DNA from 4 places in the Paenibacillus sp. FSL H7-0756 genome. Region 4 is predicted to be linked to each of the others. Evidence: riboswitches for the same ligand, from Rfam matches in the RefSeq annotation. Region 4 holds a riboswitch; each other region holds the start of a gene.

Region 1 (8,044 bases), on a different contig from region 4:
ATGTAGAGGATGCCATCCGCATGTGTATTGACGAGAACGCCGATGTTATGGATTCGGCGAGCACGGAGCTTGCTTCCATCCGCCGCGAGCTGCGCGGGGGAGAGACACGCATCCGTGAGAAGCTGGATTCGATGATCCGCTCGTCTTCGGTCTCGAAGATGCTGCAGGATCAGCTGGTGACGATCCGTGGTGACCGGTTCGTCATTCCGGTCAAGGCGGAGTACCGCGCCCACTTCGGCGGTATTGTACACGACCAGTCGGGCTCAGGGGCCACGCTGTTCATCGAGCCGGAATCCATTGTGGCGATGAACAACAAGCTGCGGGAGACGCGGCTGCGCGAAGAACGCGAGATCGAGATCATCCTGCACCGGCTGACTGCGCTGGTCGGCGATATTGCCGAGGAGATGGCGTATGATATCGACATTCTCGGCGAGCTGGACTTCATCTTCGCCAAGGCGCGTCTTGCACGCGATCTGAAGGCTACCCAGCCGCGGATGAATGACCGCGGATACCTTCGCCTGCGTAAGGGCCGCCATCCGCTCATTCCGGCCGAGCAGGTTGTGCCGCTGGATGTGGAGCTGGGCAATGATTACCGCTCCATCATTGTGACCGGACCGAATACGGGCGGGAAGACCGTGACCCTGAAGACGATCGGCCTGCTCAGCCTGATGGCGATGTCTGGCCTCTTCATTCCGGCCGAGGAAGGCAGCCAGCTGTGTGTCTTCGATGCGATCTACGCCGACATCGGCGATGAGCAGAGCATTGAGCAGAGCCTCAGTACCTTCTCCAGCCATATGACGAATATTATATCCATTCTGAAGCGGATGACACCGAAGAGTCTGATTCTGCTCGATGAGGTCGGTGCAGGAACAGATCCGGCCGAAGGCTCCGCACTGGCGATAGCCATTCTGGAGAATATTCACCGGACGGAATCCCGGATGGTTGCCACTACACACTACAGTGAACTGAAGGCATACGCTTATGAACGGGCAGGCGTTATTAATGCCAGCATGGAATTCGATGTGCAGAGCCTGAGTCCCACTTACCGGCTGCTGGTCGGTGTGCCTGGACGAAGCAATGCGTTCGCCATTGCTGAACGCCTCGGGATGCCAAGCGCGATCCTTGAGCATGCGCGCGGCGAAGTGAAGGAAGAAGATATGCGCGTTGAGCATATGATTGCGTCCCTTGAGGAGAACCGGCTCACCGCAGAGAACGAACGCGTACGGGCGGAAGAGATTCGCCGCGAAGCGGAAGAATTCCGCAAGCGGCAGCAGCAGGAGCTGGAGAAGCTCGAAGGCTCACGCGACAAACGTCTGGAGAAGGCAGAGAAGGATGCCAGCGATCTTCTGGCCAAGGCGCGCAAGGAAGCTGAAGAGATTATCAGCGACCTGCGCCGCCTGGCGCTGGAGGAAGGCGCATCCGTCAAGGAACATAAGCTGATCGAAGCGCGCCGCCGGCTGGATGAAGCAGAGCCTGCACCGCGCAAGAAGGCTGTGCCGCGCAGCACGGTCAAGGCGCCGCGCAAGATTCAGCCAGGGGATGAAGTTAAGGTAGCGAATGTGAATCAGAAGGGCCTTGTGGTTGAGCTGAGCGGTACCAAGGAAGCTGTTGTACAGTTCGGCATCATGAAGATGAAGGTCAATCTGAGTGATCTGGAATTCCTGGCCTCCGCACCGGATGCTCCTCCTCCGGCTCTGCGCAGGGCCACAACGGTCAAGCGTACACGCGATGAGAATATCCGTAGTGAGCTCGATTTGCGCGGTGCGAACCTGGAGGAAGCCATTATGGAGACCGACCGCTTCATCGACGAAGCTTTTCTCGGCAATCTGGGGCAGATCTCCATTATCCACGGCAAGGGGACGGGAGTCCTGCGGACAGGAATACAGGAATACCTCCGCAAGCACAAGCATGTCAAAAGCTATCGGCTCGGGAACTACAATGAAGGCGGCGCGGGTGTGACGGTAGCTGAACTGGAGTAACGCCCTTAGTCCGGCAGAAAGAGGGAAAAGAGTGCAGGATAATATTGATCTTTTGCTGGAACATCCGCTGGGGGCGCTGCTAGGCTACTTCACTGTCGCCATATTGGGGCTGGTCGTCTTTCTGTCCTTCTTCGAAATGGTGACGAAATACAACTGCTGGGAAGAAATCCGCAAGGGGAATGTGGCCGTAGCTATGGCAACCGGAGGCAAAATCTTCGGAATCTGCAACATCTTACGCTTCAGCATTGAAGCAGGGGCATCGATCTATGAGACGATGAAATGGTCGGTTGTAGGCTTTTTGCTGCTGCTGCTGGCTTACTTCCTGTTCGAGTTTTTTACTCCGGTCTTTTCAATTGATGAAGAGATTGCTGCGGATAACCGGGCGGTAGGATTGACAGCCATGCTGCTCTCCATATCCTTGTCCTATGTTATCGGCGCGGCCATATTCTGAATTAGGGGGCAGGGAGATGAAGCTGCTGATTCGGATTCTGTTTTTTTCAGCCCTGGCTTTTGTAGCGGCCGGCATTATATATTTAACGGTGAATTGAACCGAATGTGAGTAAGCGAAGGAGATTATACAGATGGAGACAACAGTTTGCCCATGGTGCCATACCGAGATTGTATGGGATGAGGAGTTTGGACCCGAGGATACCTGTCCTCATTGCAACAACGAGCTTAGCGGTTACCGCACAGTGACAATAGGTGCAGAGGATCTGGAGGATGAAGAGCCGGATACGGCGGAAGCTTCCGGAGAAGAAGAGATCAGCGACGATAATCTGTGGGATGACGACGACAAGGATAGCGTGGTGCCTGTATGGGGGACGCTGACCCAGTTCGGTGACGATTATGACCTGAAGCGTTATGAGGACAAGGTCTCGGCAATTCTGGCTGCCCAGCTGGAAGCGCCGGAATGTCCGCAATGCCATGAGCTGATGCTTCACTCCGGTACGCAGCAGGTGAACGGGTTCACCCCGGCAACGCCGGAAGCGCTGGGCGGCGCAGCCGTGCTGAAGCCTCCCTTCGCGCTGAATCTGTACGTATGCCCTTCCTGCTTCCATGTCCAGCACAGTCTGGCGCAGGAAGACCGTATCCAGCTTGTCCGCAATCTCAGCACCGCAGCCGAATAAATATCGGATTCATGCTTTCCCTGCCGTCTGGACATGTTAGTTATAGATGAAGTGTCTTAGGACGAGCAGGGAGGGTTAAGCATGAGAGGTTCAGAACGGGGACAGGCGGCGCTGCTGCTGGCTGTAGGCGGGCTATACCTTCTGGCTACAGTGCTTGCAGGGACGTTCCTCAACGTATATCTGTGGAAAAGCCGGCAGAACTTCGCCATGATCGGCTGGTTCACCGTGGCCCAGCAGCTTGCCGTGGGTCTCAGCTTTTGGCTGGGCGGCAAGTGGGTGAAAGAACATAACAAAATGAATGCCCTGCGGCTGGGAATTGCCGTATCGGGCTTTTTTTATTTGCTGGTGCTGTGGCTTCGCGAAGAAGCAGTGCATTATATTTGGCCGCTGGGTGGGGTCCTCGGGCTATCCATCGGGCTGTATTGGCTGGCATTTAACATTGTTTTCTTCGAGATTACGGACGCTGCGAACCGCGATTTCTATAACGGGTGGATGGGTCTGCTGGGTTCCCTGACGGGAATAGCCGGCCCCTGGGTGTCCGGCTGGATGATCTCCCGCTGGCAAGGCGGACAAGGCTACCGTATGGTATTCATATTGTCTTTATGTATCTATGGGGTGGCTGCTGTGCTAAGTTTCTGGCTGCGCAAACGGCCGCGCGGCGAAGCCTATCTCTGGCTGGAGCCCTGGCGCGAGCTTACCCGCAGGCGCAGTCCTTGGCGGCCAGTTGCGGCGGCGCTAGTGTTCCAGGGTATCCGGGAAGGCGTATTCTCCTTCCTGATCGGTCTGCTCGTCTACATTGCTGCACAGGAGGAGAGCAAGCTGGGACAGTTCGCCCTGCTGACCTCCGCCGTCTCCCTGATCAGCTATTATGCGGCCGGCAGATGGTTCAAGCCCCGTGCCCGGCTCGGCGGTATGCTGGCAGGCAGTCTGCTGCTCATCGCCTTCCTTCTTCCGCTGCTGTGGAAGGTGAATTTTACCACCCTCCTGATCATGGGAATCGGGACCTCACTCTGCCTGCCGCTCTACATGCTGCCGATGCTGTCCACCAGCTTCGACCTTATGGGAGTGTCCGAGGAGAGCGCCGGCAAACGCGTGGAATTGGTAGTGCTAAGAGAGCTTAGCCTGATGAGCGGCCGCCTCCTTGGTCTGCTGATCTTCATCGCCGTGCTGTCACTGGACCAATCTCCGCAGACCATTACGCTGCTTATGCTGCTGCTAGGTGCGGCGCCGCTGGGGAGCTGGGTGGTGGTGCGGAAGATGCTGGGTTTAAATGTTCACAGAAATAACAATATTATATGATTCAAATATAGGGTATTATTGCCAAGGTAAGTACAGATTGTATTTGAAGTGAATTCAAAATGATTTCGCATGAATTTAACCATTAGAACTAAAAAGGCAAACCTGTACGAAAGTCAGGGACGCAAAGCCACGGGCCTTACCACAGGGCGGGAGATACCCATCTGTGAATGGTAGCCGGGCCGCTCTTTCCGGTGGTTTTTTTGCGCCCTTTTTTAATTGAAGTGTTAAATGAGCGGAGGTCTTTTATGACAAATAGGAAAAGCTTTATATGTAAGGTACTGTGTTTTATCATTTTGGCTCAAATTCTTGCACCTTTTGTAGAATTCTCAGGGATGAAAATTTCCGCACAGGACAGTATTCTCAGGATCCGGTTTCAGCCCGAAGAAGCCCCTGTACAGGACGGAGAGCTTGCAGATTCTGGAGCCGTTTTTAGCGTCAAAAACCAATACTCCTACGGCTGGAACATGGATCATACCGATGCAACAGTCTCAAGAGATACATACGATGACTCCGGCATAAGTAGCCTTACACGAATCCATCCGGATGGAAAATGGGAAATTGCACTAGACAATGGTACTTATGAAGTCTCGGTAACCGTAGGTGACTCTGTATATAGCAGCAACAACTCCCTTTCTGTTGAGAATATCAAAGTGATGGACGGACTCACTCTTGAAGCAGGGCAGCATAGAACAGTCAAGAAGAAGGTTGCTGTCGAAGATGGAAGACTCACGTTAAGTCAAATCAATGCTGCTGGAATGGAGACGGCTCTCAATAGCATAGAACTTTCATTGGTTAATACATACACTCCCGCCTTGATACCGCCTCAAATAAGTATGCCCTTTGAACCCAATAAGGTTGTTGGTGACAAAGTTCTTCTATCGGGAAGCATGACCAACATACACAACGCTCCGCCTTTTATTAGGGTGAACGGCCTGCAGGTAGAAATCTCCCGCCATATCCGCGAACAAATAAAATCTATTGAACAACAAATACAGCAGGTTAGCCAACATGCAGTGGCAATAGGAAATTCGGATATTGAAGCTATTCAAAGCTCTATCCGCTCCAGCGGCAAGAAGCCTGCAATTATTGCAGTCGGACAATTGAATTTAGAATCAAGCGTGACGTTCGGAAGCGCAGAACAGCCTGTCATTGTAATCGTCGACGGCATGAATACGAACCGGAAGCTGAATGTAACGGTGTACGGGTCGCTAATCCTCCGTGGAGGATTAAATGCCAATACGGAGTTGGATGTTAATGTTATCAACCCTGTACCAGATGAGAATCTAGGTAATCTATGGGTACAGGGGACGGTGCATTTAAATAATAATTCCAATGTACATGTAGATAATGAATTGTTTGCAGGTTCTTTGGTCTATAACAATGGTTCGCTCGATCTATCCGCGGAACGGATAGTAGTACAAGGCAATATGAATATCAATACTATGGTAACTATGAATGTAGACGAAGAAATGTCTATTGGAGAAGTGGTTTCCAATAATTCAAGGGCAGAACTAAATGTAGCGCAGGGAGATCTGTTTGTCCGGGACAACGTCAGTGTGAATAATCATCTTAATATCACCACAGGCGGATTATTTGCAGTAGGCGGAAATGTCATCTCGAACCAAAGACCTATAATACATACGGGGAATGAGCAAGCTGGACGTACATTGTTGAAGTATGTTCTGTCGGGCCTTAAGGCCGAGTATTACAGCGGCAATGATTTTACGGGCAAGAAGGCCGTGAAGGTGGATGAATCTATTTCTTTGGCTGGCCCACCTGTTCTGGGTGTGCCGGGGATAGCAGACCAGCATTTCTCAGTAAGATGGACAGGGCAAATTCAACCTAACTATACAGATCAATATACCTTCTCCGCCAGAACGTCAGGTGGAGTCAGACTCTGGGTGAATGATCAGCTCCTGGTGGATGCCTGGACAACGAAGCAGCATGTGGAGCAAGGCACCATCCAGCTTGAAGCGGGGAAAAAATATGACCTGAAGATGGAATACGCTAATGATATGGGGAATCCTCAGGCCAGCTTATCGTGGGAGAGCGAGCAACAGACCCGTGAAGTGATTCCCTCTGTATCTTTAAGACCTTTTTCTATACCAGCAATAAATGCTAGTGCAACAGACTCAGCCATTACATTGAACTGGCCTGCTTTGTTTAATGCAGATGGATATGAAGTGGAATTCGATAAGGAGGTTACTGTCCTCGGCAGTGAACCTGATTTTTCCAAGGGGGAGCTTAGTCCGGGAACTGAACATCTCTATCGTATCCGGGCAATCAGTGGCGACATCAAAGGGGAGTGGTCAATCACTTCATCTTATTGGACCTTGCCAGCTGCACCACTGAATATTCAAATGAATGCAACAAGCCATACCATTACTCTCGAATGGGAGCCGGTCATCGGTGCCTCCAGTTATGAAATCGAGGTTAATAACAGTACGAAGAATATAGGAGCCGTGCTAACTTACCAGGAGACTGATCTGAATCCGAACATGCCCAAAGTATTCCGAATCCGGGCGGTGAACAGCAGCGGAGCAGGGGCATGGAGTGAAGTGGTTACGAAGACTACTCTGGTTGGAGTACCTTCTAAGCTGCAGGGAACGGCAGACGAGCAGTCAATTCATTTGCACTGGGATGCTGTATCAGGAGCCGCCTCCTATGATTTGGAGGTAGACGGAACCGTAAATAATAACATCCTGGATAATTCATATATACATGGAAGTCTCCAATCTAACAGTAAGCACAGTTATCGTGTACGAGCTAAGAACGATGATGGAATCAGTGAATGGAGCAATACCATCACCGTGCATACTTTGCCTGGAGTTCCGCAGAATCTTACAGCACAAGTGGAAGGAAGCTCTGTGCATGTGGCATGGGACCCAGTTACCGGAGCAACGGGGTATGACATCGAGGTAGATGGAGACGTTCTGGATAATGAATTGAAGCTAGAATTCACACATTCACAGCTAGCATTGAATTCAGAGCATACCTACAGAGTGCGGGCGAAGAATGATGAGAGAGTCGGAAGCTGGACCCAAACGATGGTTTACTCCACTCATGCCGGCGTTCCTGCTAATATTCAGACTTCAGCGAAGAGCAACGAAATTACAATAACTTGGGACATAGTTGCAGGTGCGCTAAGTTACGATATTGAACTGGATGGGGCAACCATTCTTAATGTTACGGATAACCTCTACATCCATAAGAAGCTGGCACCCTTCTCCACCCACAAATATAGGGTAAGAGCTTTAAATGCGGCGGGAGCTGCCGAGTGGAGCGGATACGTATCTGCAACCACTACCTTCGGCAAACCCTCTAATCTGAAGGCCTTAGCCAAGAATACAAGTATTGAATTTACGTGGGATAAGGTAGAGAGTGCGACCGGCTATGATCTCCTGGTAGATGGTGAAGTTCTGAATAACGAAGAATCGCTATCCTATAAGCATACTGGATTAGAACCCTATTCCTGGCATAATTATCGGGTCAGAGCGAAGCAGGGAAGCTTCCTTGGAGAATGGAGCGAACCGCTGACGATTTCAACCGTACTCGGGATTCCGGGAAACGTAAAGACTGAGACCAAGAGCAATCAAATCCGATTATCCTGGGATTCCGTTAAGGGAGCCACCGGCTATG
Region 2 (8,044 bases), 980 kb from region 4:
CAATTGTACCGTTAACCCGCTTGGGGAAGAGGAAATGCTTCCTTTTGTGCAACATTTTTAAAATTGAGCCGAAATAAACAGGGGAATGTTGCATTATGGGCAGAATTTCTAAACCGGCAATTCACGTGACAATGGCGCTACTCGTCTCGCCCCGCACTACTTCAGCAGCTTCCGCGCCAGCTTGACCTTGCTGCCGTAAGGCGGGTAGACAATGCCGAGGTCAAGCCGGGTGCCCCGCTTAACAATGCTTTTGTGATGGGAGAAGAGGTCGAAGCTGTATTTGCCGTGGTAGCCGCCGATCCCGGAGTTCCCGACACCGCCGAACGGCAGCCGGGTACTGGCTACATGGGAGATGGTATCGTTGATGCAGCCGCCGCCGAAGGACACCCCGGTCATCACCTGCTGCTCCACCTGCTTATCGCGGGTGAACAGATAGAGAGCGAGCGGCTTCGGACGGGCGTTGATGCTCCGGATGGCTTCCTCCAGCCGGGTATACTCCATAATTGGCAGCACAGGCCCGAAGATCTCGTCCTCCATGGAAGCGTCACTCCATTCCGCCGGATAGATCAAGGACGGCTCGATATACAGCTCCTCAGGGATCACTGTCCCGCCCAGAATCAGCTTATCGCGGTCCCGTTCCAGCATCTCTCCGATCCGCCGCAGCTGGCGTTCATTCACGATCCGCCCATAGTCTGTGTTATGCCGGATGTCGGTGCCATAGAAATCGGTGATGCAGCGCTTCATCCGCTCAATCAGCTCCGCTGCCACCTCGCTGTGGACCAGCAGATAATCAGGCGCAATACAGGTCTGCCCCACATTGATCAGCTTCCCCCAGACAATCCGTTTCGCGGCGGTCTCCAGGTCAGCACTCCGGTCTACGATTACCGGGCTTTTGCCGCCCAGCTCAAGGGTGACGGGCACCAGGTTCTTCGCCGCCGCTTCCATAACAATTCTGCCTACAGGCACACTTCCGGTAAAAAAAATATAATCGAATGCCGCATGAATCAGCAGATTCGTCGTCTCCTTCTCGCCCTGTACTACCCGGATATAAGCGGGATCAAAAGTCTCCCGGATCATATCCTCGATGACAGCGGAGGTAGCGGGTGTACTCTCGGAGGGCTTCAGTACGGCGCAGTTCCCGGCGGCGATAGCACCGATCAGCGGTTCGATCAGCAGCTGGAACGGGTAGTTGAACGGCCCGATAATTAGCGCCGTTCCGTAAGGCTCGGCTATGATTCTGCTCCGCGCCGGAAACAGATGCAGTGGTGAGCCTACCTTCACCGGCTTCATCCAGCGCCGTAGATGCTTCATCATATAGCCGATGCTGTCCAGCGTGAATCCGATCTCTGTGGCATAAGCCTCAAACTCGCTTTTATGCAAATCCTGGCTCAGTGCAGCAATAATCCGGGTTTCATTGCGTGAGATGGCCTCCTTCAGTTTCCGAAGCTGCTCCAGCCGGAAGCCGTGGGTTCTCGTAACTCCGCTGGCGAACCATTGTCTGTGCTCAGCCAGCAGTTGGTCAATCTGCCCTGCAGTGGACGGTGGCATGCTTGTATCCTCCTCGGTCGTTTGCGGTTCCTACAGATTACCTGCTGAAGAGGGCAGAGTCTGGATGTAATCCTGCATCCGGCTCCGGTTCAGCAGGGTGATTTCATTGCCCTTGAATTCGATCCAGCCCTGATCGCGCAGGAATCCCAGCTCCCGCGACAAGGAAGGGCGGGCGGTATTCATATGCTCGGCCCATTCCTTCCGGCTGAAGGGAAGCTTCAAGGTATCGGATTCCTGCTGCTCTCCCTGCTCCAGCAGGAAGTCTACGATACGGCGGCGCAGCGGACCGGCGGACAGGTTCTCGATCTTCCGGTTCACCAGCACCAGCCGCTCGGACAGATTCTCGATGAAGCGGGTGAGGATATCGGTGTCGGCCGCGAATAATCTCAGCAGCTCCTGCTTGCTGATGAACATCACCTTGCAGGGGCCAGTGGCCGTGACGGTGGCGGGCACGGTGTTATTCCTGCGGAATAATACGGCTTCGCCGATGGTCTGTCCCTCCTTCAGATGCGCGATGGTCACACTGCTGCCGGTGGGGTGTGTCTTCTGCACCTCGATGCGGCCGGAGAGCAGAATCCCGAGCCGGTCTGCCGGATCACCCTCTGCCAGAATAATCGCATTCTTGTGGTAGGAGCTGACAGCGTAAGCCAGTGTATCCAGCAGCTGTCCGATCTCTTCTGCGGACTTTCCGCGAAATAGCAGGCAGGATTGCAGTGTAGCAGGCTCCGGTCTCATACTTTTCCTCCCGATGTGTAGTGATTGGTAACATTCGTTACCGATTGATAGACGAAAGTCTACTACAATTATTGGTAACTGTAAAGGCGAGGCACAGAGCGGTTCCAATAATGATAAGGAGTGATTCAGGTAATGAGCGAAATGTTTTGTTTCCAGTGTCAGGAGGCAGCTAAGGGGACGGGTTGTACGATTCAGGGGGTGTGCGGCAAGACTAGTGAGGTAGCGAATCTGCAGGATCTTCTGGTATATACACTCAAAGGCATTGCCGTCTTCGCGCGCAGCGGGCGCGAACTGGGGATCACCGATCCGGTAACGGAGAAATTCATTATAGAGAGCTTGTTCGCTACGATTACCAATGCCAACTTTGTGCCGGAATTCTTCACGGCGAAGGTTCGGGAAGGACTGGCCCTGCGGGACCTGTGGCGCAGCAGAGTGGCCGATGCCGGAGTGATGGCCCATTTATCGGAGCATGACGCGGCGAACTGGAATGCGGTGACCGATGAAGAGCTGATGGAGAAGGCGGCAACGGTGGGCGTGCTTGCTACGGAGCATGAGGATATCCGTTCCTTGCGCGAGCTGCTGACCTATGGCCTGAAGGGAATGGCTGCTTACATGGAGCATGCCGCAGTGCTGGGCTTCTATGAAGCGGGCGCACATGCTTTTATGGAAAAAGGCTTGGCTGCTGCCCTGGATGACAGTCTGAGCGGCGGCGAGCTGACAGCCCTGGTGCTGGAATGCGGCAAGTTCGGCGTGGATGTAATGGCCCTGCTTGACCGTGCGAACACCGCAGCCTACGGCAACCCTGAGATTACCAAAGTCAATATTGGTGTAGGTACAAACCCCGGTATTCTGATTAGCGGTCATGACCTCAAGGATATGGAGACGCTGCTGAAGCAGACCGAGGGTACCGGAGTGGATGTGTATACGCACAGTGAGATGCTGCCGGCCCACTACTATCCCGCCTTCAAGAAATATAGCCACTTCGTAGGCAACTACGGCAATGCCTGGTGGAAGCAGAATGAGGAATTTGCCAGCTTTAACGGTCCGATTCTGATGACCACCAACTGCATTGTACCGCCGAAGGACAGCTACAAAGACCGGCTATACACGACAGGCAACACCGGTTATCCGGGAATTCAGCATATCGCGGCAGGCACTGATGGTGAGAAGGATTTCTCAGCTCTGATCGAGCAGGCCAAGAGCTGCAGTGCTCCGGTAGAGATTGAGACCGGAGAGATTGTCGGCGGCTTCGCCCATGCGGCTGTAATGAATGTGGCAGATCAGGTGGTTGGAGCGGTAGAGAGCGGCGCGATCAAGCAATTCTTCGTCATGGCCGGCTGCGACGGACGGATGAAGAGCCGGAATTATTACACCGACTTCGCAGCAGAGCTGCCCAGTGACACGGTGATCCTTACCGCAGGCTGTGCCAAATACAAATATAACAAGCTGGCGCTTGGCGATATCGGCGGAATTCCGCGCGTGCTTGATGCCGGCCAGTGCAATGACTCCTATTCTCTTGTAGTTATAGCGCTTAAGCTGAAGGAAGTCTTCGGTCTTGCGGATATTAACGATCTTCCGATCTCCTATAACATTGCCTGGTATGAGCAAAAAGCGGTGATCGTCCTGCTGGCGCTGCTGCATCTGGGCGTGAAGAACATTCATCTGGGCCCTACGCTTCCGGCCTTCCTGTCGCCTAATGTAGCCAAGGTTCTGGTAGATACCTTTGGTATCGGCGGTATTACTACCGTACAGGAAGATATGGAGCGGTTCATCGCTGCGGTATAATACAAATTCAATATGAGCCAAAAAACACAAAAGCGAGTCTCCGTATATGTATACGGGGGCTCGCTTTGTGTGTATAGATATGAACGTTACCGTCAGCGCTTATGGCAGCCGGTAGACCGCAAACGGCTCGCCGGTGCGGAAGGCGGCGCTAGCCTGGTCAAGTTGCTCAAGTACCTCCGCATCCGGCGAAGCAGAGAGACTCTGCAAATTATGCTGGACCTGCTCTACTGTAGTCGCGCCGACAATCACCGTGGAGACGGCGGGCCGGTTCATCAGCCAGGACAGGGATAGAGCCGCAGGTGAGGTGCCCAGCCCTTCCGCAATGGCCTGAACCTGCTCCCCGAGCGAGATGCGTTCCGGGGTAAGAAAGCGGCGGAAGTTCGGATCGGTCTCTGCTCTGGAGCCGGCAGGGGCCTTGCCGCTGCCGGCATATTTGCCGGTAAGGATACCGCCCGCCAGAGGGAAGTAGGGGATGATGCCCAGCCCCTGATCCAGGCAGAGCGGAAGCAGCTCGGCCTCGGGCGTGCGGTCAGCCAGCGAATAGCTGCACTGGATAGAGATGTATTTCGCCCAGCTGCGGGCTTCGCTGATTCCAAGCGCCTTCATCAGCTCCCAGGCGGCATAATTGGAGGCTCCGATATACCGCACCTTGCCTGCGGAGATCAGATCATCCAGCGTGCGCAGCGTTTCCTCCAGCGGTGTGTAGGGGTCGAAGGTGTGGATCTGATACAGATCCACATAGTCAGTCTTCAGCCGGCGCAGGCTGCCCTCCAGCTCCTGCATCAGGTGATGGCGCGAAGAGCCGCTGCCGCCGGGTCCCTCATGCTTCGGCAATCCGGCTTTGGTCGCCAGCACTGCGTTATGGCGTCTGCCCTCAAGCGCAAGGCCGATGATCCGCTCCGATTCAGAGCCGGCATAGATATTGGCGGTATCGATGAAATTGATGCCCTGACCCATAGCGGTGTGCAGAATGCGGACCGAGGTCTCCTGATCTGCCCGTTTACCGAATGAATTGGTTCCAAGACCCAGGGCGGACACCTGAAGGCCGCTATTGCCTAGACGGTTATATCGCATGCTCTCACTTCTCCTTATCTAGTAGTACTTAACAAGAATCCCGCACAAGCAGCTTGCCGCCGGACTCCAGGCGGCTGCCTTGCGAACGGGCGAGATTAATTACTGCATGCTCCTCCTCGAGCAGTTCGATCTCCTCGCCCAGCTTGAGGAGCAGCCTGGAGAAGCTGCTTAGGACACTATCCGTAATGTATCCGGTGAATTGCCCCGGGTGGGTGAACACCTCAAGCATATGCCGGAGCGGGTCTGTGCCGGAGCCGAACTCTCCGTTCATACGGCTCAGGGTAGCCTCAAGATCGCGGATCAGGCTATCGAGGTGGTTGTATTTATCCTCCAGCAGCAGCATGACCACCAGACCGTAATTCACCGATTGCTGCCGGGACTCTACGTTCTTGGCCAGCTGGCGTGCCGCCTCACGCAGTCCGTCCACTTCTATACGCAGCAGTCCTGCGAGGCTGTGCAGACGATGCTGCTGTACCCCGGCATATCCGGCGTACAGGCCGCTGCCGGTAACCTGGCCGCTAACATAAATACTGCCGGTGGCTATAATCGTAGATTGGCGGATATCGCCATAGACGTACACATTCCCCAGGGCTTCGATCCGTACAGATCCTTCCAGATCTCCCGGTACAATAATGTCGCCTGCGAACATAACGTCGCCCGCAGGCTCTGTCATCTCTCTGGTCAGCAGACAGAGCGGAGGGAAGTCGCAGATCCGGATGCTGCCGCTTCCTCCGCAGATGCGGGGTCTGCCTGTGTGGTTGGCTACGATATTACCGCAGGGAAGGAGCTTGGCATGATTGCCGGCAGCAAAGTAGATATCCTGCGGCGGGGGAGGGGGCAGAACCCTTCCGTCTGTGTCGAGGCCGGGAATGCCTTCCTCCGGCGGCAGTTTGCGGGCGAAGACCTCACCTGCAAAGGTAAAGGGAGCTCCCGGGAAACGGAGATACTCCAAGGGTTCCGCAGGCTTCTGAGCGGGGGATTCCTGTCCCCCAAGCATTCTGTTCCCCTCCAGTGTATGCTCCGGCAGCAGGAATTCCAGCCGGGCTTCCTTGCCGGGCAGCGGAGCTCTTCCTTCTGCGATGCATACGGGAAGATATGTAGGATTCTCCAGCTCCGCGTACAGGGCGGGAATGTTCAGGCTGCGCAGAATGAAACGGTTGTCCAGTGAAGAAATAATCTGTTCTATGGTGAGCGTGGACAGCAGCACCGCCGGGTTGGGCTGGGCACGGACGACCGCCTCGAAGGCGGCGGGACAGTTAACCAGATTCCAGGCGTACTTCTCTGCACGGTATAAAGTGAAGTGGACCTTGAGCTTGTCAGGCGATACGGTAATTTCATACTGCGGCTTCTCGCAGATCTCCCAGGTAATATAATCTGACTTGGTCACCTCGGTTGGCTCTGTAACGGTCTTCCAGTTGATCTTCAGGACAACAGGGTGGATCGCAGAAATGCGGGCGGGAGCGCCTCCGGGGAGCGGGGGAGTAATGAATATCTGGTTGTCCTGCACGAGGATAATTCCATTCTTATCTCCAGTTGTCCCGTCAGAAGTCCGGCCCTCCACAGAGAATGAATCCAGGAGACCTTTACGTTCAAGCATCAGGGACTCTACGAATTCATATCGGCTTGGTTCGATATCCTGCTGCGGCATGGTTGTAACCTCACTTTTTCGTATGATCAATGGCAATTCGTACAGAAAAAGAACATCATCAAGCCCGGAAGTCTTCCTCCTGAACAGCTGGCTTAAGTGGTCTCTATTGGCAGCCTGGCAACCGTAAACGCGGATTCTGGCGTTCTTAGGCCCATAGCTTTGCGTCCTGCCCTTTCGGGAAGTTTGCCTTTAGAAATAGATCAATGATATACATCCTGTAGAGGTGATGAATTGTGATCGACTGCAATCGACAAAAAGAATCATAAATAGTTCTTATGCGTCATTAACTTCTGCAAACAAGCTTAATTCTAGTACTTAAAGAGCTATTTTTCAACTATATTATGCCTATTTATCAAAAAACTCGAAATATGCAGCTCTATTTCGACAAAAAAACTGGTTTCCCAGCGCTTACAGCTTATGGAAGAGGAAGATGAGAAGAAATGCGGGTATTCAACTGTTGGAACACCTTGGGCTTGGCAAAACCCGGAGTGTTCCTTTTTAATAAGCAGTATTGCGAATGATTATGTAATGTATGTGTTAACTATGTAAATAAACACAAACATTCAGTGTATTATTTCGTAATAAAACCGAAGACATCGCAAATTCATTGTAATATAATCTAACTCATACCAAAGAAACGCGAGTTAATGTTAACTAAACTAACATTAATAGAGATAGCGACATCAGGAGAGGAGCATAAACCATGCAGATTGCAGCAACACCTTACATCTGGCCTTATGACGGGGCAGTGGACCCGGCGAAGACAGCGCTGATGATTATCGACATGCAGACGGATTTTTGCGGCAAGGGCGGTTACGTCGAGAGAATGGGTTATGATCTCTCATTAACGGCGCGGGCGATTCAGCCCATTCAGCGGCTGCTGGCACGTATCCGGGACATCGAAGGGTTCACCGTGATTCATACCCGCGAGGGGCATAAGCCGGATCTGTCGGATCTGCCGGCGAACAAACGGTGGCGCAGCCGCCAGATCGGGGCTGAGATCGGCTCCGAAGGACCGGCGGGACGAATCCTCGTACGGGGGGAGCGCGGCTGGCAGATCATTGAGGAGCTGGCGCCTGCCCGCGGAGAGTACATTATAGACAAGCCGGGCAAAGGGAGCTTTTACGCAACGGACCTGGACCTGATCCTGAGGAATAAAGGAATTACCCATCTGATTCTGACTGGTATTACTACCGATGTCTGTGTACACACCACGATGCGGGAGGCCAATGACCGGGGGTACGAGTGTCTGAT
Region 3 (8,044 bases), 3.3 Mb from region 4:
ACCTCCACCGCCGCGTTCAAGTCTGCCTTGCCCCGGTATCCCGCCAGCCTGCTTGTCAGGGACCACACGATGAAGGAGCTGCAGCGGGAACGATACGTCGCCCTGTTGCACCAGGAGCCTTCTGAGGCCCCTGGCTGGATCAGGGCCGAGGCCGAGTTCAACACGCCGGAGTCTGCGTGCCGGATCATCTTGTCCTTGGGTCAAGGCATCAAAGTGACCGCACCGCCTGAGCTTGCAGATACGGTTGCTTCGGCTCTGCGGGAAGCGGCAGCATTATACGATTTTTAATAATAGACCAAATGCACTAGTATCCCCTATAATATTACAATACACATTATTCTTTATAGGGGGACTTTACATTATGGACTGGATGAACAAGCTGCCGTTGAAACAAAAAATCGTCACCGGATGTTACTTGGTGGCCGCTTTATTCGCTGTCCCTGTCTTAATCACGCTAATCCTGATGGACAGGCTGCTCGTCGGCATTATTCTTGTCGCCGTCCTGGCAGCGCTGACATACCCGCTCGCGCGCTTCATTGAGAGAACGCTTACATCTTCATTTGAGGATATCTCCAATGTGACGCACACGATTGCCAAAGGCGACTTCACCAGCCGTGCCGACGAGAATGGCTCCATGGGCGACATTAGCCGCTCCTTCAACACCATGATTGACAAGCTCAAAAAAATCCTCACCGATGCCTCACAGATTACCCGTCAGGTTATGGACGCCAGCCGCGGGATTGAAGACAAGAATCAGAACCTGAAGTTTGTAATGGCTCAGGTGGCCTCCTCCTCCAATGAACTGGCTCTAGGTGCTAACGAAATCTCGGTGGATATCGCTGATATGACCGAATCGATCAAGGATATCGAAATCAAGGTCTCCAATTATACGAATTCCACCAAGGAAATGAATAGAAGGTCTGTACATACGCTGGAATTGGTAGAACAGGGACGGCAATCGGTGGATACCCAAGCCGAAGGCATGCGCAAGAACATCCAGGCTACCCAGAAGGTGGCGGATACGATTGAAGCCCTATCGCAGAACGCACGCGGCATTACGATGATAACCAAGACGATTACCGAAATTGCCGAACAGACTAATCTGCTGTCGCTCAATGCCTCTATTGAAGCTGCCCGCGCAGGCGAGCATGGCCGGGGATTCGCAGTTGTTGCCCAGGAGGTCCGTAAGCTGGCCGAGGAATCCACCGCTTCCACCAAAGAGGTGTTCGGACTGGTCCGCAGCATTGAAGCGGATATCAAGCAGGCCATCGATAATATCGCCATTAACGAAGAGGTAGTTCAGGTACAGAATGAGATGATAACAGAAACGGCTAACATCTTTGCTCAAATTGTGCATAGTGTCCAATACATAACCGAGCAGATCGCTTCCTTCTCCGCAGAGAGTGACCTTATGCTGGAGAGCGCACTCAAGATCTCCGGGGCAATCGAGAATATCTCAGCCATTACCCAGGAGACCGCCGCAGGGACCGAAGAGGTATCCGCAGCGATGAACGAACAGATTCACGCGCTGCAATCCGTGGCTGAGGAGACAGAGAAGATGACCTCCGCAGTCTTCAACCTGCAAAAAACAATTCATATTTTCAAATTCTAGCTCCGGCACAATGAGACACGCGCCTGCGGAAATACTGCGGGTGGTGTCTCTTTTTCTATGCAAAAATCAGATTGTTATGTAATATTCACAAATTGTTGAAATTGTGCATAAGGGTAAAAAATGTGTTTTGCACTTCTTTACTATAGTCGTTCTATTGTCATAGCTTGTCTATAAGTCAACAGCTCACATATCCGTTACTTAAGTCCTATCATTTAATTTTGCAATGCTGTATATCTAGCGAATTCTTAACATTTTGCAGTACCTCAGGATTGTAATGAGTCTTTGTGCTTACTCTCCATAATAAGGGCCCGAAATTTTCATTTGCATTTTAAGACTTTAGTCTTCCAGGGACAACCATTTTCAAAAGTTTGAAATTCCAAATATTTAGCCATTTCAACTCCTGAATATTCGCCAAATTCCGAGTTTCTTCTCACTGGGGTTATTGACAAAAGAGGAGCTAGGAATATATTGTAAAGGAAAATTCTCCAAAGATTGATTTATAACCGCATACCGGCAAAATTCACCGAAAGGGAATGACGCAAAGCCATGGATCTACAGTCTCATTTCTGAAGTGGGATCATGACAGCCAGGTTGCTGAAAAACTGTGAACGCCTTAGGTTTCGCGTTTGATTATGGTGATTCGTGCAACAGACCTGTGCTCCAATATTGAGTACAGGTTTTCTATTGCTGACTTATACAAATAACAACATGCGGGGTGGATGTTCTGAAGACAGTTGCAGATTATATGGCGGAAGCATTGCACAATCTGGGAGTCACTCATTCTTTTGGAATCATAGGCAAATCTATTTGCCCCATCGCTTTGAAAATGGTTGACTACGGCATAGAGTTCATCCCCGGCCGGCACGAATCCAGCTCCGGCTTCGCCGCTGGCGGTTATGCTCTGAAGACCGGCAGCCTCGGGGTAGCCTTCGGCACTTCCGGTCCGGGCGGAACGAATCTGCTCACCGCTGCAGCGCATGCCAAGGCCAATAATCTTCCCGTCCTCTTCATCACCGGCCATCAGTCCATCAAGGAGCTGGGCATTCCCCAATGCCAGGATTCCACTTCTTATCTGGCTGATTTGGCGGATATGTTCCGGCCGGCCACCCTCTTCAGCAAGCTTGTTGAACGCGGCGATCACTTCAGCACGATTTTCAACCATGCCCTATCCATCGCCCTCGGTGACCGGAAAGGTCCGGTCCATCTCTGCATTCCGTTTGATGTGCAGACAGAGCGGCTCGCGGAATGCCGGATTGTTCTGCCGGAGCGCGAGGGACTAGTCAGTTATCAGAACTATGACCGGGTCATCTCGGCGATTAATCAATCCGTCAGCCCTCTGATCATTGCCGGTAAAGGCGTCAACCGCTCCGGGGCCCATCAGGAACTGGTGCAGCTGGCCGAAACCTTCAACATTCCTGTAGTCACCTCTCCAGGCGGCAAAGGCGCCATAGCTTATGATCACCCGCTCTACCACGGTCCTGTCGGCGTCGGCGGCTCCCCGCACGGCGATGAATTGCTGAACAACAGCGACCTGTTCATTGTTCTGGGCTCCCGTCTCAGCGATATGACTATCTGTAACCTGAAGCCGGAGAATCATCCGCAGCAGCTGATCCAGTTCGATGTAGATCCAACCTTTGTCGGCAAAATACTCACCTCATCCACCATCGCTGTCGGCGGAGACTTAAGGGACAACCTGGCACTGTATCTTCAGAAGCTGGACCCCTCTGCGGTCACCAAGCATGAAATTAATATTTCCAATGATTACAATGACGAGCTGCCCGTGCTGGCGGGACTATCTCTGGCTTCGGTAATGAGCACGATGAGCGAACAAATCCCCTACAACAGCAGCGTGTTCGTAGATGACGGCAGCCATGGGTTCAATGCTGTGAAATGGTTCAATGTCCGCAGGCCCGGCAGCTTCATATTTGATGCCTACTTTGCCTGCATGGGCAATTCAATTGGCATGGCCATCGGCGCCAAGACTGCCTCTCCCGGAGAGACCGTCTTCTGTATAACCGGTGACGGCTGTTTTATGATGCTCGGTGCTGAAATAAACACGGCCGTTTGCAAGGATATTCCGGTGATTTTCATCGTGGTGAACAATATGCAGCTGGATATGGCGCTCAAGGGCATGGAGAAAACGACCGGCCGGATTGACGGTACGATCTTCGAGGTTCCGATGGATGCTGTGAAATTCGCCGAATCATTGGGAGCAGCCGGCTTCCGCTGTGAGACGCAGGAGGAGTTCGCCGCCGCAATCCGCGAGGCTATCGCGCTTAACAAGACCTCTGTCATTGAGCTGCTGACTGACCGTGATGAGATGCCTCCCACGGCTCACCGCACGCTGGATCTTACGTAAGGAAGCCGTATTCGCACACATTTTCTAACCTACTGTCAGGAGGTCAAAAGCATGAAGCAGAACATGAACAGCGGACTCGATCATTTCACTGATCTCTCAGGAGATTACGGGGCCAAAGCCCTGGCTCCGATCAAAGAGCATTTCCCGGAATTAGCCGAGTATATCATGGGCAACGCCTATGGTGATATTTTTCAGCGGACCACAATTGGCTCTGACTGGAAAGAGATCGCGGTGATCTCGTCTCTGATTACGATGGGGCAATATGAGCAGTTAGGGGTTCATTATGTAATGGCGCTCCGCGTTGGCATGACCATCGAGCAGATCAAGGGGGTGCTGCTGCATCTAACTCCTTGCGTCGGTGCCCCCCGGGTGATTTCAGCCTTTAATGTGCTGCTGGATACCCTGGAGGAGATCAAAGAAAAATCTTCATAAATCTACAATTTTCGACTTTTGATTGCACATTTCAGTATGATCTGGTTATAATGAAGGCAAAATATCCCAAATCCAATTGCGATTTTGTCGAATAGAGTCGCAGAAATGAGGTTTTGGAGGTATTACAAATTACACTTAGGGAGAGATCAACATGGGACAATTTATTTTGAAGACAGACACTGCGAAGAAAGTAATCAATATTGAGCTGGAGGGAACTTTTTCTAACGAGGACGGGCTCAAATCTATACAGGCTTACCAGCAGACCATTAACCCGATCAGCCCTGCTGAATATGCATTAGAGATCGACTGCCGCAAGTTGAATGTAACGGCTCCTGATGTTGTACCGCTGCTTGAAGGCTGCTTCATCATGTTCAAGGCTGACGGCTTCCAGAAAGTGAGTCTTACCCTTGAAAATAACCCGATCCTCAAAATGCAGCTGGCACGTCTGGGCCGCAAAGCCGGACTTGAGAACCTAGAGATCACTTCAACCGTACAAGCTTAACAATTACAATTTAAACTAAAATCCGCAGCATGAAACGCACATATTCATTCATTGTTCTGGCTGCTAACGCCGGAAGAGAGTTTTGTAAGAAGCAGATTCGTGAGAAGTATAGCTAACAAAACTTTAGGAGGTCTGTACTATGGCGGGGATTCGCATTAAGGACATTGATATCTACCATCCAGACAAAAGAATCGGCAATGAGTTTTTCATTCAGCATTTTGATGACAAAGGTATTGATATCCGCGGACTGCTGGCTACTCTGGGCCGTGAAAACCGCTACAGCATCGACAGCCCGGATGAGAACTCCCTGACAATGGCTTTTGAAGCCGCAAGTAATGTTCTGGAGAAGACCGGTCTTACCGGCCCTGACATTGACCTGATCGCTTATGCAAGCCAGACCCCTGAATATATATTTCCTACGAACTCATTGATGATTCACCGCCTGATTAACGGGGCTTCGCATACCATCTGTATTGACAGCAATGCCAACTGTGCCGGAATGACCGCCTCCGTTGAGCAGGTCAGCCGCCAGATGATGGCGAACCCGAGAATCCGCCGCGCTCTGGTCATCGGCTCTGATTACGTGGCGCCTCATGCGGACAAGAATGATCCGGTATATTACGCGAACTTCGGTGATGCCGCTGCGGCGGTCATTCTGGAGCGCGATGAGCATTCGGTCGGCTTCATTGACTCTATCTACCAGACAGACACCTGTGTGTACGGCAACTCTCTGTTCCCGGCAGAAGGCCTGGCTAAGCTCGGACGCACCGGTGTTGCCGCAGGAGAGTTCAATGTGAAGTTCATTCCGTTCGATGATTCCATCTGCGTGGACGCTGCTTCCGAATCGATTAACATTCTGCTGAGCAACAACGGGATTGCCCCTGAATCGGTTAAGGCCGCCTGCTTCTCACAGCTGTCTCTTCCGAACATCCAGGCTGTCTCCGGCAAAACCGGCATTAACCCTGAGGCCGCAGTCTACATAGGCGATGAGTTCGGCTATACCTCGACCAGCAGCCCGTTCATCGCCCTTCACAAAGCCGTCACTACCGGGCAGCTTGAACGCGGAGACAAGGTCCTGTTCTGGACCGTTGGCGCCGGATGGCAGAATGTCGCATTTGTAATGGAGTACTAATCATACTGTTCATATTGTTCCAGCGTAAAAAAACGGCCCGCAGCAGAGTCTCTGCCTACGGGCCGTTTTTGTTCTTATATTTAAAGTCTGCCTTCGTGCTTGCTCTCATGCTTCTCCCAGCCCATCGTACGCGACACAGCATCCTGCCAGGCGCCGTATCTGCGTTCCCGCTCTTCAGGCTCCATCTGCGGCGAGAATACCTTCTCAGCGGTGTTGAAGCTCTCCAGCTGCTCACGGGTCCATACCCCGGAGGTGAGTCCGGCGAGCAGCGCAGCACCAAGTGCCGTAGTCTCGGCATAGGTTGTACGTGTCACCTCGCTGCCCAGAATATCGGCCTGGAACTGCATTAGCAGATTGTTGCGCACCGCCCCCCCGTCCACTCTCAGGCCGGTGAGCGGCATGCCGGCGTCCTTCTGCATGGCATCGATGACATCACGGGACTGGAAGGCCAGGGATTCCAGCGTCGCCCTTACCAGGTGGGCAGAGGTGGTGCCCCGCGTCAAGCCGAATATGGCGCCACGCGCATACATATCCCAGTAAGGCGCACCCAGTCCGGTAAAGGCCGGTACCACCACAACCCCTTCACTCTCATCCACTTCGCTGGCCTTCTCTTCCGAGTCAGCGGGCGCAACAATCAGCCCCAGCCCCTCTTGCAGCCACTGTACAGCCGCTCCAGCTACGAACACACTGCCCTCCAGAGCATAATAGAGATCATCGCCCATGCCCCAGGCTACCGTGGTCAACAGGCCGTGACTGGATGCCACAGCTTCAGTGCCAGTATTCATGAGGATGAAGCAGCCTGTTCCATAGGTATTCTTGGCACTGCCGGCTTCCAGGCAGGTATGGCCAAAGAGTGCTGCCTGCTGATCTCCCAGCACCGACCGGATAGGAATCTCCAGACCGAACCACTGCTGGTTACAGAACCCGAAATCTCCGCCCGACATCCTCACCTCCGGCAGAATGGACGGCGGAATACGCAGCATGTCCATCAGCTCTTCATCCCACTGACGCTCATGCAGGTTATACATCATCGTTCTTGAAGCATTAGTAACGTCTGTAGCGTGAACAGCGCCTCCGGTCAGCTTCCAGATCAGCCAGGTGTCTATTGTCCCTGCCAGGAGCTCTCCCTTGGCTGCCCGGTCTCTTGCTCCCGGTACATGATCCAGAATCCACGCCAGCTTAGTCGCCGAGAAATACGCGTCAATGACCAGCCCCGTCTTGTCCGCAATGACTCCGGCCATCCCGCGTGACTTCAGCTCCTCACATTGATCTGCTGTCCGCCGGTCCTGCCAGACAATTGCCGGATAGATCGGCTCGCCTGTAATTTTATCCCAGATGAGTGCCGTCTCCCGCTGGTTGGTAATGCCGATAGCCGTTATGTGATCAGCCGGTTCGGAGCTTGCTGCAATGGCATCTCTGGCTGCTGCAAGCTGACTCTCCCAGATCTGCTCCGGGTCATGCTCAACCCAGCCCGGGCGGGGAAAGGATTGCTTGATCTCATATTGCCCCTGCGAGATCACTTCCGCCTCTGCATCAAAGAGAATTGCCCGTGAGCTGGTAGTACCTTGGTCCAAGGATAAGATCATAATGCCCAGCCTCCTGCAAGCCTTAGCTTGAAATATATGTTTCACGATGAACAATATTAATGTGGTGATTTCAACAAAAAGCACCTCTGCTCTCAGAGGCGCTGTCATGCATGGTCTTGGTTTACTGTTTTTCGACAGGAAGCCGCAGGGTAAATGTGGTGCCTTCTCCTAGCTTGCTGGAGGCATAAATACTGCCGTGATGCGATTCGACGATATTCTTCACGATCGCCAGCCCCAGCCCCGTACCGCCCGATTCTCCGCGCAGGCGGGCTTTATCTGCTTTGTAGAAGCGTTCGAAGATAAACGGCAGATCCTCGGGATTGATTCCGGCCCCCTGGTCTCTGATCGCGATCTCCACCAGACTTCTGCCTTCCAGTATTACTGTGCCTGCCAGAATGGAGATTCTCCGGTCAGCCGGAGT
Region 4 (8,044 bases):
GGTCCACATTAAGGATTTCGGAGCAGACAATGAGGAGACTGATCTTGGAAAGGGAGAGGTAGATTTCCGGAGCGTCTTCGAGATCGCGGAACAGAGCGGAATTCTCTATTATATTGTAGAACAAGAGGCTTATGAGGTATCCTCCCTAGCAAGCGCTAAGCTCGCGCTGGATTATTTCCGCGGGCTGGGACTGATGCACGGCTAATGCACGGCTGAGGATACAGCAACCAGCGGAAAAAGGGGTTGCGTTTTCCGCTGGAAGAGTTATAATATTTTTTGTTTGGCAGACACAGAGGTCTGTAGGCTGGTGTAGCTCAGGGGTAGAGCAACGCACTCGTAATGCGTAGGCCGGGGGTTCAATTCCCTTCACCAGCATCTTAACAAAGTCGATAGTGGCGCGGGTTTCCGGTTTTTTGGAACTGCGCCTTTTTTCTATGCAAGCATCAACATCTACCATTCTTCTACCCTTTAGTTAAGTAGAGTGGGGAGCATATGGTTGGATGCTAGGAGGCAAGGATCTTATATGGGAAACCGGACATTCCTGGTTGTTACCAGTGCCGATACAGAGTGGATTGATTATGAGAATACAGCTTTCGAGACGAATAATTTTCTCGCTCCAGTATGGTTTTGTCTGGTCAGCCAAGACCAGTTTCAGCGCTATAGCAGCCAGCTTATGCAAGCTTGGAGCAAGATTCAACCCCATATGGACCAACCGGATGTGGAGGATTTGCCGGAGTGGGAACATTTTTCCGAGGCCTTCCAATGGCAGATTCCATGGGCGGATGCTGCAGAGCAATTGCGCCTGAGTTTACCGGGCACGCTGGCCCGTTTCCCGGCGCTTGCCACTCCTGTACAGGAGTGGCTGGAAACCTTATCGACCCATGTACAGCGTTATTCTGCTGCCGTTATTCATCTGGAGCTTTCGCAATATTTCTCGTTCACGGGCGATCCTGCCCTATATCTGAGAGATATTCAAGAGTACGTTACCCTCTGGCAGTCGCCGCAACCCTCGCAGGAGAAGGTCTGGCAGGGAGCAGCCGATAACTTTTATATGCTGAGTGGGGAGCATTTGCCATGGAGAGAACGAACGGCGGCTCAACCGGAGCAAGCTACCGATATTCAGCCAGCACAGTCCATTCCTACAGCATCCGGGAAGCGCCAGTCCAAATGGCGGCAGGAGCTCTACATCTGGTTACTTGCGATTCTATCCGCAGCCCTCTTATTTGCCGTCTATGTCAAGACCTCCAGGGGTTGGTTGGCGGTGCTCTGCTTCTTCATCCCCTCTCTGAGTATCGTTTTGTGGAATATAATTATCGGTCGTAAACAAACCTCCCGCCATCAGCTCGAAGCGGCTAGGACCTTGAAGAGGAACAGTCCCCCTTCTGATGCTGTGCTCAGAATTGAGTATTTCGACGGGCGTTCACCTATTGGGGCGGATGGCATGGAAATGGGTCCTTCGGAGGATAAAGCGTTACCGGATCTTATCCCCTGGCTGCAAATCCTGCAAGCAAAGGTGCTTTCATCTCATGAGGTTGAGCTCATCGTTTCTGCTAACCATTCACCAGTTGCTACCTTACAACTTCATTTGAGGCTGGATGAACAGTTGGATGCCAAGGCTATCGTATCAGCGGTTAATGCGATGGTGTTGGCTCATGACAAAGCATTGGTATGATTACATTCACTAACCGGCTTAGTGGCATCTCCCTGGTCGTTAGTACACCAGGATTGGGATTGGAAGGCCAGGAAGATAGCCACCCATCTGTTCGTGTTCTGGAAATGAATAAGCACTCCGCCGTCCTGCCATGTACCATTTTCTCGGGCGTACCCGCCCGCATTGCCTTGATTCATGTGGATATTATGAACGCCCTGTCCAGGAGAGAAGCCGAAGTATTTGTCGGGTTTATCCACAGGCCCCCAAGGTTCGCCGAACGCATACAGGGTGGCCCTCTGCTTGTGTGCTTCCTCGATGTAAGAGGTTATTTTGTCATAGAGATTATTGTGAGGATCGCTGTCCTCCAGTTCATTCCCGCCTGTATTAGGCAGAGCCACCATCTTGTTAGGGATCACGAGGTTTCCCCGGATGTAGTCAAGGGCAAGGCTCCGGTTCTCCCTGGTGATCTTCGTGAAGCCGGACTCAAGCTTGAGCCAGTGGGCTGTTTCTTCCGATTTTAAATCTTCGCCCACATAATAAAGTACCTGATTGGCAGTGTCTTCCGGTAAATGCTCGGCTTTATTGCTTGATTGGATGTTGATGGCTAATCTATACTTTTTGTGGTCATCGTCTTCAACGTCAACCAGCACCTGGATATGATTGTTTTTGTAGCCTAGCTTATATATGGTATTCTCATTGGATAATTTGCATTTTAATACCCCATACCCTTGATCTAATCCGTTACCCATCGCTCATCAGTCCTCCTTCATAGCTATTATTCTTTCCCATAGGAGGCCATAGTAATTCTTAGTAAAAAGTTGATCAAGATAAGGAGGCAAGCTGCACCTATGAAATGCCTAACCATTCGCCAGCCGTGGGCCACCTTAATTGCGCTGGGAGAAAAACAAATCGAAACCCGGAGCTGGCGGACCGCTTACCGGGGGGAGTTAGCCATTCATGCCGGGATGCAGGTGAATAAGGCGATCTGCCGGACGGAGCCGTATCAGTCGTTGCTGGCCCGTCACGGCTACACTGCGGACAATCTGCCAACCGGCAGGATCATTGCGGTCAGCCGCCTTGCGGATTGCTGTGAGGTGACGCCGGAGCTTGCGCAGCAAGGCTGGCCGGGTGGCAATGAATATGTATTCGGCAATTATGCCGAAGGAAGGTATGCCTGGAAGCTGGAGGAAGTTGTTCCGCTGGTACATCCTATACCTGCTAAGGGACGTCTGGGTTTCTGGGAATATCCTGTGCTGGAAGAGGAATTGTGAATTTCTTGCCGGCATTTTGAAGAAAAATTGCTCTGGATTGGTTATCAGCTGGTATAATTGGGATATTCGGCGGGAAATCTTCCTATATATAAGGATAGTTGTGCTCTGAGGCGGTCTACCGCTGGAGAGGGGCAGAAATGCCGGGAAGGAGCGTATGCATAATAGATGGGAAGCCTTCTAATTGCATGGCTTTGTATGCTTTGTTTGTTTCTTGCGTTCCGGGATCAGGTGAGCCGGAGAATCCTGTATCCGGTAGCTGTGGTGGTTATATGCGGCACGTTAGGGTATTGGACGTTGTTAATGTAACCGCATCCGGGTGATCATTTCATGCAGAAGTCTGCCGCTTGCGGCAGGCTTCTTTGTTAGCTCTGCTTCGGGCCCTGCTCCGTCTTCTCCATACCCAGATATCTGCGCATATGCAGAGTGGCCTGGGCGGCAATCACATCATCCAGCAGCAGCATCCGCTCGTGATAACCCCTGCAGACGAATCTGGCTTCAACGCCCGCCTCCAGCCGCTGCTGTTCATAGACCTTCAGACCACGGGCGCGCATCCCGGCACGGGTCTCCCGCAGATCGGCAGAAGCGGCATGGACGGCCCTCTGGATCACCTCCAGATAAGGCGCAGGCGTGCGCAGCTCTGAGGATATAGCAGAAGCATCGCGCTCGAAGGCGGATAGAATAAGCGGCAGCAAAATATAGGATTTGACCAGCAGGTTATCCTGGCTCTCTGCTCTGTGCATCCCTCTCAACTCCTTGAAGAGAACGTATATTCGCATTGTAACTCACCTTTCAAAAATTAATCAATGGGTTTTATAAATTAACTTAAATAATGTGATATTTTTCACAAAAAAATAGAACGAATTATTATATATTAAAATTGAAATAATAAAGATTGAAAAATAAATCAGCTCAAAGGAGAATGGCAATGAGTCATGAAGGAAGTCTCCGCCGTGGTTTGGTATTCGGGATCATTCTAAGTGTTCCGCTATGGGTATCGATGATTGGCTGGATTCAGCTATTCGGGTCTGCCTAGGCGACATTTTATTCAAAATATATGAATTCTATTAGCAGGTGTCGTCCCTATGGGCGGCACTTTTTTTAGAGCTGACATGCCCGCAAATAGGTAAAATTGCATTGAATAGGAGCGGACAGTAAGCCGAGACGGGGTGAGACTAATAAAATAGGACAAATGCATCAAATTTTAATAATATAAATTCATATAATTATAGAGAAGAGAGATAAACGGCTGCAGCCAATTCTCTGATTTCTCGACTTTTTTCGTCGGCGGCTAAAAAGAGACTCGCCCATAAACCCTTATGGTACAAGGGTTAAATGAGGAGTCATCGCGAAAATAATTTCAAGAAATATACTGGGAATGGATTGACAATAGGGTGGGCGAGCGGATAAACTGAAATTAGTACAAAAGTAACAAATGTCATAGACTCAACAACGAATTTACATAAGCAAATCACAATTTCATACCGAAATCATGTACAAACGCAAACCGTATCGAAAGAACGGGACGCAAAGTCAGGAATCTACTGTCTCTATAAGTTGAGGCTAAGGTCGTCCGGCCGCCGTGAAGCTAACCCTTCGTGGCGGTCTTTTTTGTTGTTATAGTCGCGTGACAGATTCATAGAATAGTAACTAGGAGGTGTGGACTATTGAAAAAAAGAGTACGTAAAACAGCCGCCATCATAATGGCGGGCCTATTGACCTTATCCAGTACCTTTACGTGGGGGACAGATGTTAGAGCAGCTTCAGGGGTACCGTATACTCCAACACCGGTTTTAGGAATCGCAGGGAATTTTAATGCTTTTATTCTCGGGGATTTTACGCAAGGCAATGATCAGATTGAAGGCCGCCTGGCAGCGGCAGGGAACATTACCCTCACCGGAGGTTACGGGGTAGCCAGAGCATACAGGGATGCTGCGCCGACGGATGTACTTGTGGCCGGCAAGAATTTTGTACATTCAGGCAGTGGAGAGATCTATGGAAATGTGGTATTTGGGGATAGCTTTACCGCCAATGAGCCTGGTGTCAACATCAAAGGCGGGAAGAAAAATGCCAGCCCGATTGATTTTGCCGCCGAGCAGCAGATGCTGATCTCCCGATCTACAGAGTATGGGGCCTTGGCCGATACGAAATCGGTAGCCAATAACTATGGGACACTAACCATAAATGCGCCGGATGCCTTCAATGTTGTTCATCTGGATGCCCCGACTCTGGCAAAAACAAATAATATCCAGTTTAACATTGCCCCGAACGCTACGTTGATTATTAATATTAGCGGGTCTACAGTCAATGTGCCTAGTTTTGCAATGAATAACGGCAGAGCCAGTCAAGTGTTGTTCAACTTTTACGAGGCTTCTGAGGTGAATATCGCTTATACCTCTTTCTATGGTAGTATTCTCGCCCCCCAAGCGGATGTTCATTATGCCGGAGCAGAGCTGTACGGGACCCTGATTGCAAAATTTTTTAGCGGCGGGGTTGAGATGCACCTTGGAATGTACGAGGGAGAGGGGCCGCCGCCGAGTCCGACGCCGACCGCAACGCCGACACCTAGTCCATCACCGACACCAACGGCTACACCAACGCCGACAGTGAAACCTACACCGACAGTAACGCCAACACCGACAGTAACGCCTACACCGACAGTGAAACCAACACCGACGGTAACACCGACTCCAACAGTAACACCGACACCGACAGTGAAACCAACACCGACCATAAAACCATCACCTACACCTGTGTGCACTCCAACTCCAAAGCCAACGCCAACAGTGAAGCCGACGCCAACGCCAACTGTGAAGCCGACGCCAACACCAACCGTAAAGCCGACGCCAACACCAACAGTGAAGCCGACGCCAACACCGACAGTGAAGCCGACACCAACACCAACAGTGAAGCCGACACCAACGCCAACTGTGAAACCAACACCAACGCCAACAGTGAAGCCGACGCCAACACCAACTGTGAAACCAACACCAACGCCAACCGTGAAGCCGACGCCAACAGTGAAGCCGACGCCAACGCCAACAGTGAAGCCGACGCCAACACCAACCGTGAAGCCGACGCCAACACCAACAGTGAAACCGACGCCAACACCAACAGTGAAGCCGACGCCAACACCAACGGTAAAGCCGACGCCAACACCGACAGCGGTGCCAACACCAACAGTGAAGCCAACACCAACGCCGACCGTGAAGCCAACACCAACGCCGACAGCGGTGCCAACACCAACACCAACAGCAGTACCGACACCAACGCCAACGGCAGTGCCAACACCAACGCCGACAGCGGTGCCTACGCCAACACCAACGGTAGAACCTACACCAACGCCGACAGCAGTACCGACACCAACACCAACAGCAGTACCGACACCAACGCCAACGGCAGTGCCAACACCAACGCCAACGCCGACAGCGGTGCCTACGCCAACACCAACGGTAGAACCTACACCAACGCCGACAGCAGTACCGACACCAACACCGACAGCAGTACCGACACCGACGCCAACGGCAGTACCGACACCAACGCCAACGGCGAGCCGACACCAACGCCGACAGCGGTACCAACACCGACGCCAACGTCAGAGCCGACACCAACGCCGACAGCGGTACCAACACCGACGCCAACGTCAGAGCCGACACCAACGCCAACGGCAGTGCCAACACCGACACCGACGCCAACGGCAGTACCGACACCAACGCCAACGGCAGAGCCGACACCAACGCCGACGGCCGAGCCGACACCAACGCCGACAGCGGTGCCGACACCAACGCCTACGGTAGAACCAACACCGACGCCAACGGCCGAACCAACACCGACGCCAACGTCAGAGCCGACACCAACGCCAACGGTAGAGCCGACACCAACACCAACGGTAGAACCAACACCGACGCCGACAGTAGAGCCAACACCAACGCCGACGATAGAGCCAACACCGACACCAACGGTAGAACCGACGCCGACGCCAACGGTAGAACCAACACCGACGCCAACGGTAGAACCGACGCCTACGCCGACAGTAGAGCCAACACCAACGCCGACGGTAGAGCCAACACCGACACCAACGGTAGAACCGACGCCGACGCCAACGGTAGAACCAACACCGACGCCAACGGCAGAGCCGACACCAACGCCGACGGTAGAGCCAACGCCAACACCGACGGTAGAGCCAACGCCGACACCAACGCCGACACCGACACCAACACCGACGCCGACACCAACACCGACACCAGAGCCAACACCGACACCAACGCCAGATCCGACACCAGTAACAACGCCAGCGCCAACATCGCCGCCGTTCAGTTTCCCTCCAGTGCCTACGCCGACTCCGATCATCGGATTTATCGTGAGTAATGATGTGGTTGTGAATGATGATCCGTTGCCGCTTGGACCTGTAGCAACTCCGATAGCTACCACAGTACCGGCCCCAACGCCGACACCGGTTGTAGCAGTTGCGCCAATAGCAGCAACACCGGAGCCAACACCGTCAACGGAACCGGCACCCGATGTAGTCCTTATTGATGATGAAGTTCCTCTAGGCGGTGTGCCTGTGGATGGAACTCTGCCGAAGACGGGTGAATCCAGTCCTGCACCTTATTATTTTGCCGGTTTGGCACTCGCGGGTCTGGGCTTGATTCTTAGAAGAACCACCAGAAACAGCACACGTAAGTGAATCACCGGAACTGAGATTTATATAAACAAACGATGACCCTGTAATTTGACAAGGGCTGCTTTCGGAGAAGAAGTTCTCCTGGAGCAGCCCTTTTTTCGTTGTTCAGGAAATTATGATTTACGTCCAATGAGGATAAGTTGTGCATAAAGTTGGGGATAAGTGTCTTGGAGCATCGGCAGGATGACTATATTCTGGATCAGTAATAGGAATGACTTCGCTAATTTCACCGAACACATGGACAGGCGTGTGGGCCGAATGTGGTCAAAAAACCGACCACATTCAATGCGGCGGAGGCGTGTGGGCCGGATATGGTCGAAAAACCGATTACATTCGGTGCGGAGGAGGCGTGCGGAACCGGATATGGTCGAAAAACCGATTACATTCGGTGAGGCAGAGGCGTGTGGGCCGAATATGGTCGAAAAACCGATTACATTCGAT

The links. Region 4 has a riboswitch for cyclic di-GMP ahead of NST04_RS01070 (choice-of-anchor A family protein). Riboswitches for the same ligand answer to the same signal wherever they lie in the genome.
Region 1: another riboswitch for cyclic di-GMP. It lies ahead of NST04_RS31570 (fibronectin type III domain-containing protein); the one in region 4 lies ahead of NST04_RS01070 (choice-of-anchor A family protein).
Region 2: another riboswitch for cyclic di-GMP. It lies ahead of NST04_RS05490 (flagellar assembly protein A); the one in region 4 lies ahead of NST04_RS01070 (choice-of-anchor A family protein).
Region 3: another riboswitch for cyclic di-GMP. It lies ahead of NST04_RS15350 (thiamine pyrophosphate-binding protein); the one in region 4 lies ahead of NST04_RS01070 (choice-of-anchor A family protein).

The regions. Positions count from the first base shown of each region.
Region 1 is NZ_JBBOVT010000003.1:1,283,024-1,291,067, forward strand. It holds gene NST04_RS31550 (endonuclease MutS2) at 1-1,979, shown strand, start outside; gene NST04_RS31555 (DUF350 domain-containing protein) at 2,011-2,430, shown strand; gene NST04_RS31560 (hypothetical protein) at 2,561-3,106, shown strand; gene NST04_RS31565 (MFS transporter) at 3,188-4,405, shown strand; cyclic di-GMP riboswitch class I at 4,491-4,592, shown strand; gene NST04_RS31570 (fibronectin type III domain-containing protein) at 4,606-8,044, shown strand, end outside.
Region 2 is NZ_JBBOVT010000001.1:1,218,838-1,226,881, forward strand. It holds partial or broken gene NST04_RS05470 (aldehyde dehydrogenase) at 157-1,563, opposite strand; gene NST04_RS05475 (Crp/Fnr family transcriptional regulator) at 1,579-2,283, opposite strand; gene hcp (hydroxylamine reductase) at 2,416-4,068, shown strand; gene NST04_RS05485 (aldo/keto reductase) at 4,168-5,142, opposite strand; gene NST04_RS05490 (flagellar assembly protein A) at 5,171-6,820, opposite strand; cyclic di-GMP riboswitch class I at 6,896-6,988, opposite strand; gene biuH (biuret amidohydrolase) at 7,494-8,044, shown strand, end outside.
Region 3 is NZ_JBBOVT010000001.1:3,514,022-3,522,065, reverse strand. It holds gene NST04_RS15360 (helix-turn-helix transcriptional regulator) at 1-288, shown strand, start outside; gene NST04_RS15355 (methyl-accepting chemotaxis protein) at 362-1,612, shown strand; cyclic di-GMP riboswitch class I at 2,115-2,211, shown strand; gene NST04_RS15350 (thiamine pyrophosphate-binding protein) at 2,328-3,971, shown strand; gene NST04_RS15345 (carboxymuconolactone decarboxylase family protein) at 4,023-4,403, shown strand; gene NST04_RS15340 (hypothetical protein) at 4,555-4,905, shown strand; gene NST04_RS15335 (3-oxoacyl-[acyl-carrier-protein] synthase III C-terminal domain-containing protein) at 5,045-6,037, shown strand; gene glpK (glycerol kinase GlpK) at 6,118-7,623, opposite strand; gene NST04_RS15325 (HAMP domain-containing sensor histidine kinase) at 7,745-8,044, opposite strand, start outside.
Region 4 is NZ_JBBOVT010000001.1:243,584-251,627, reverse strand. It holds gene NST04_RS01100 (sugar phosphate isomerase/epimerase family protein) at 1-205, shown strand, start outside; tRNA gene NST04_RS01095 (tRNA-Thr) at 304-375, shown strand; gene NST04_RS01090 (hypothetical protein) at 524-1,672, shown strand; gene NST04_RS01085 (YukJ family protein) at 1,651-2,400, opposite strand; gene NST04_RS01080 (ASCH domain-containing protein) at 2,500-2,922, shown strand; gene NST04_RS01075 (hypothetical protein) at 3,285-3,662, opposite strand; cyclic di-GMP riboswitch class I at 4,411-4,504, shown strand; gene NST04_RS01070 (choice-of-anchor A family protein) at 4,587-6,716, shown strand; gene NST04_RS01065 (LPXTG cell wall anchor domain-containing protein) at 6,692-7,606, shown strand.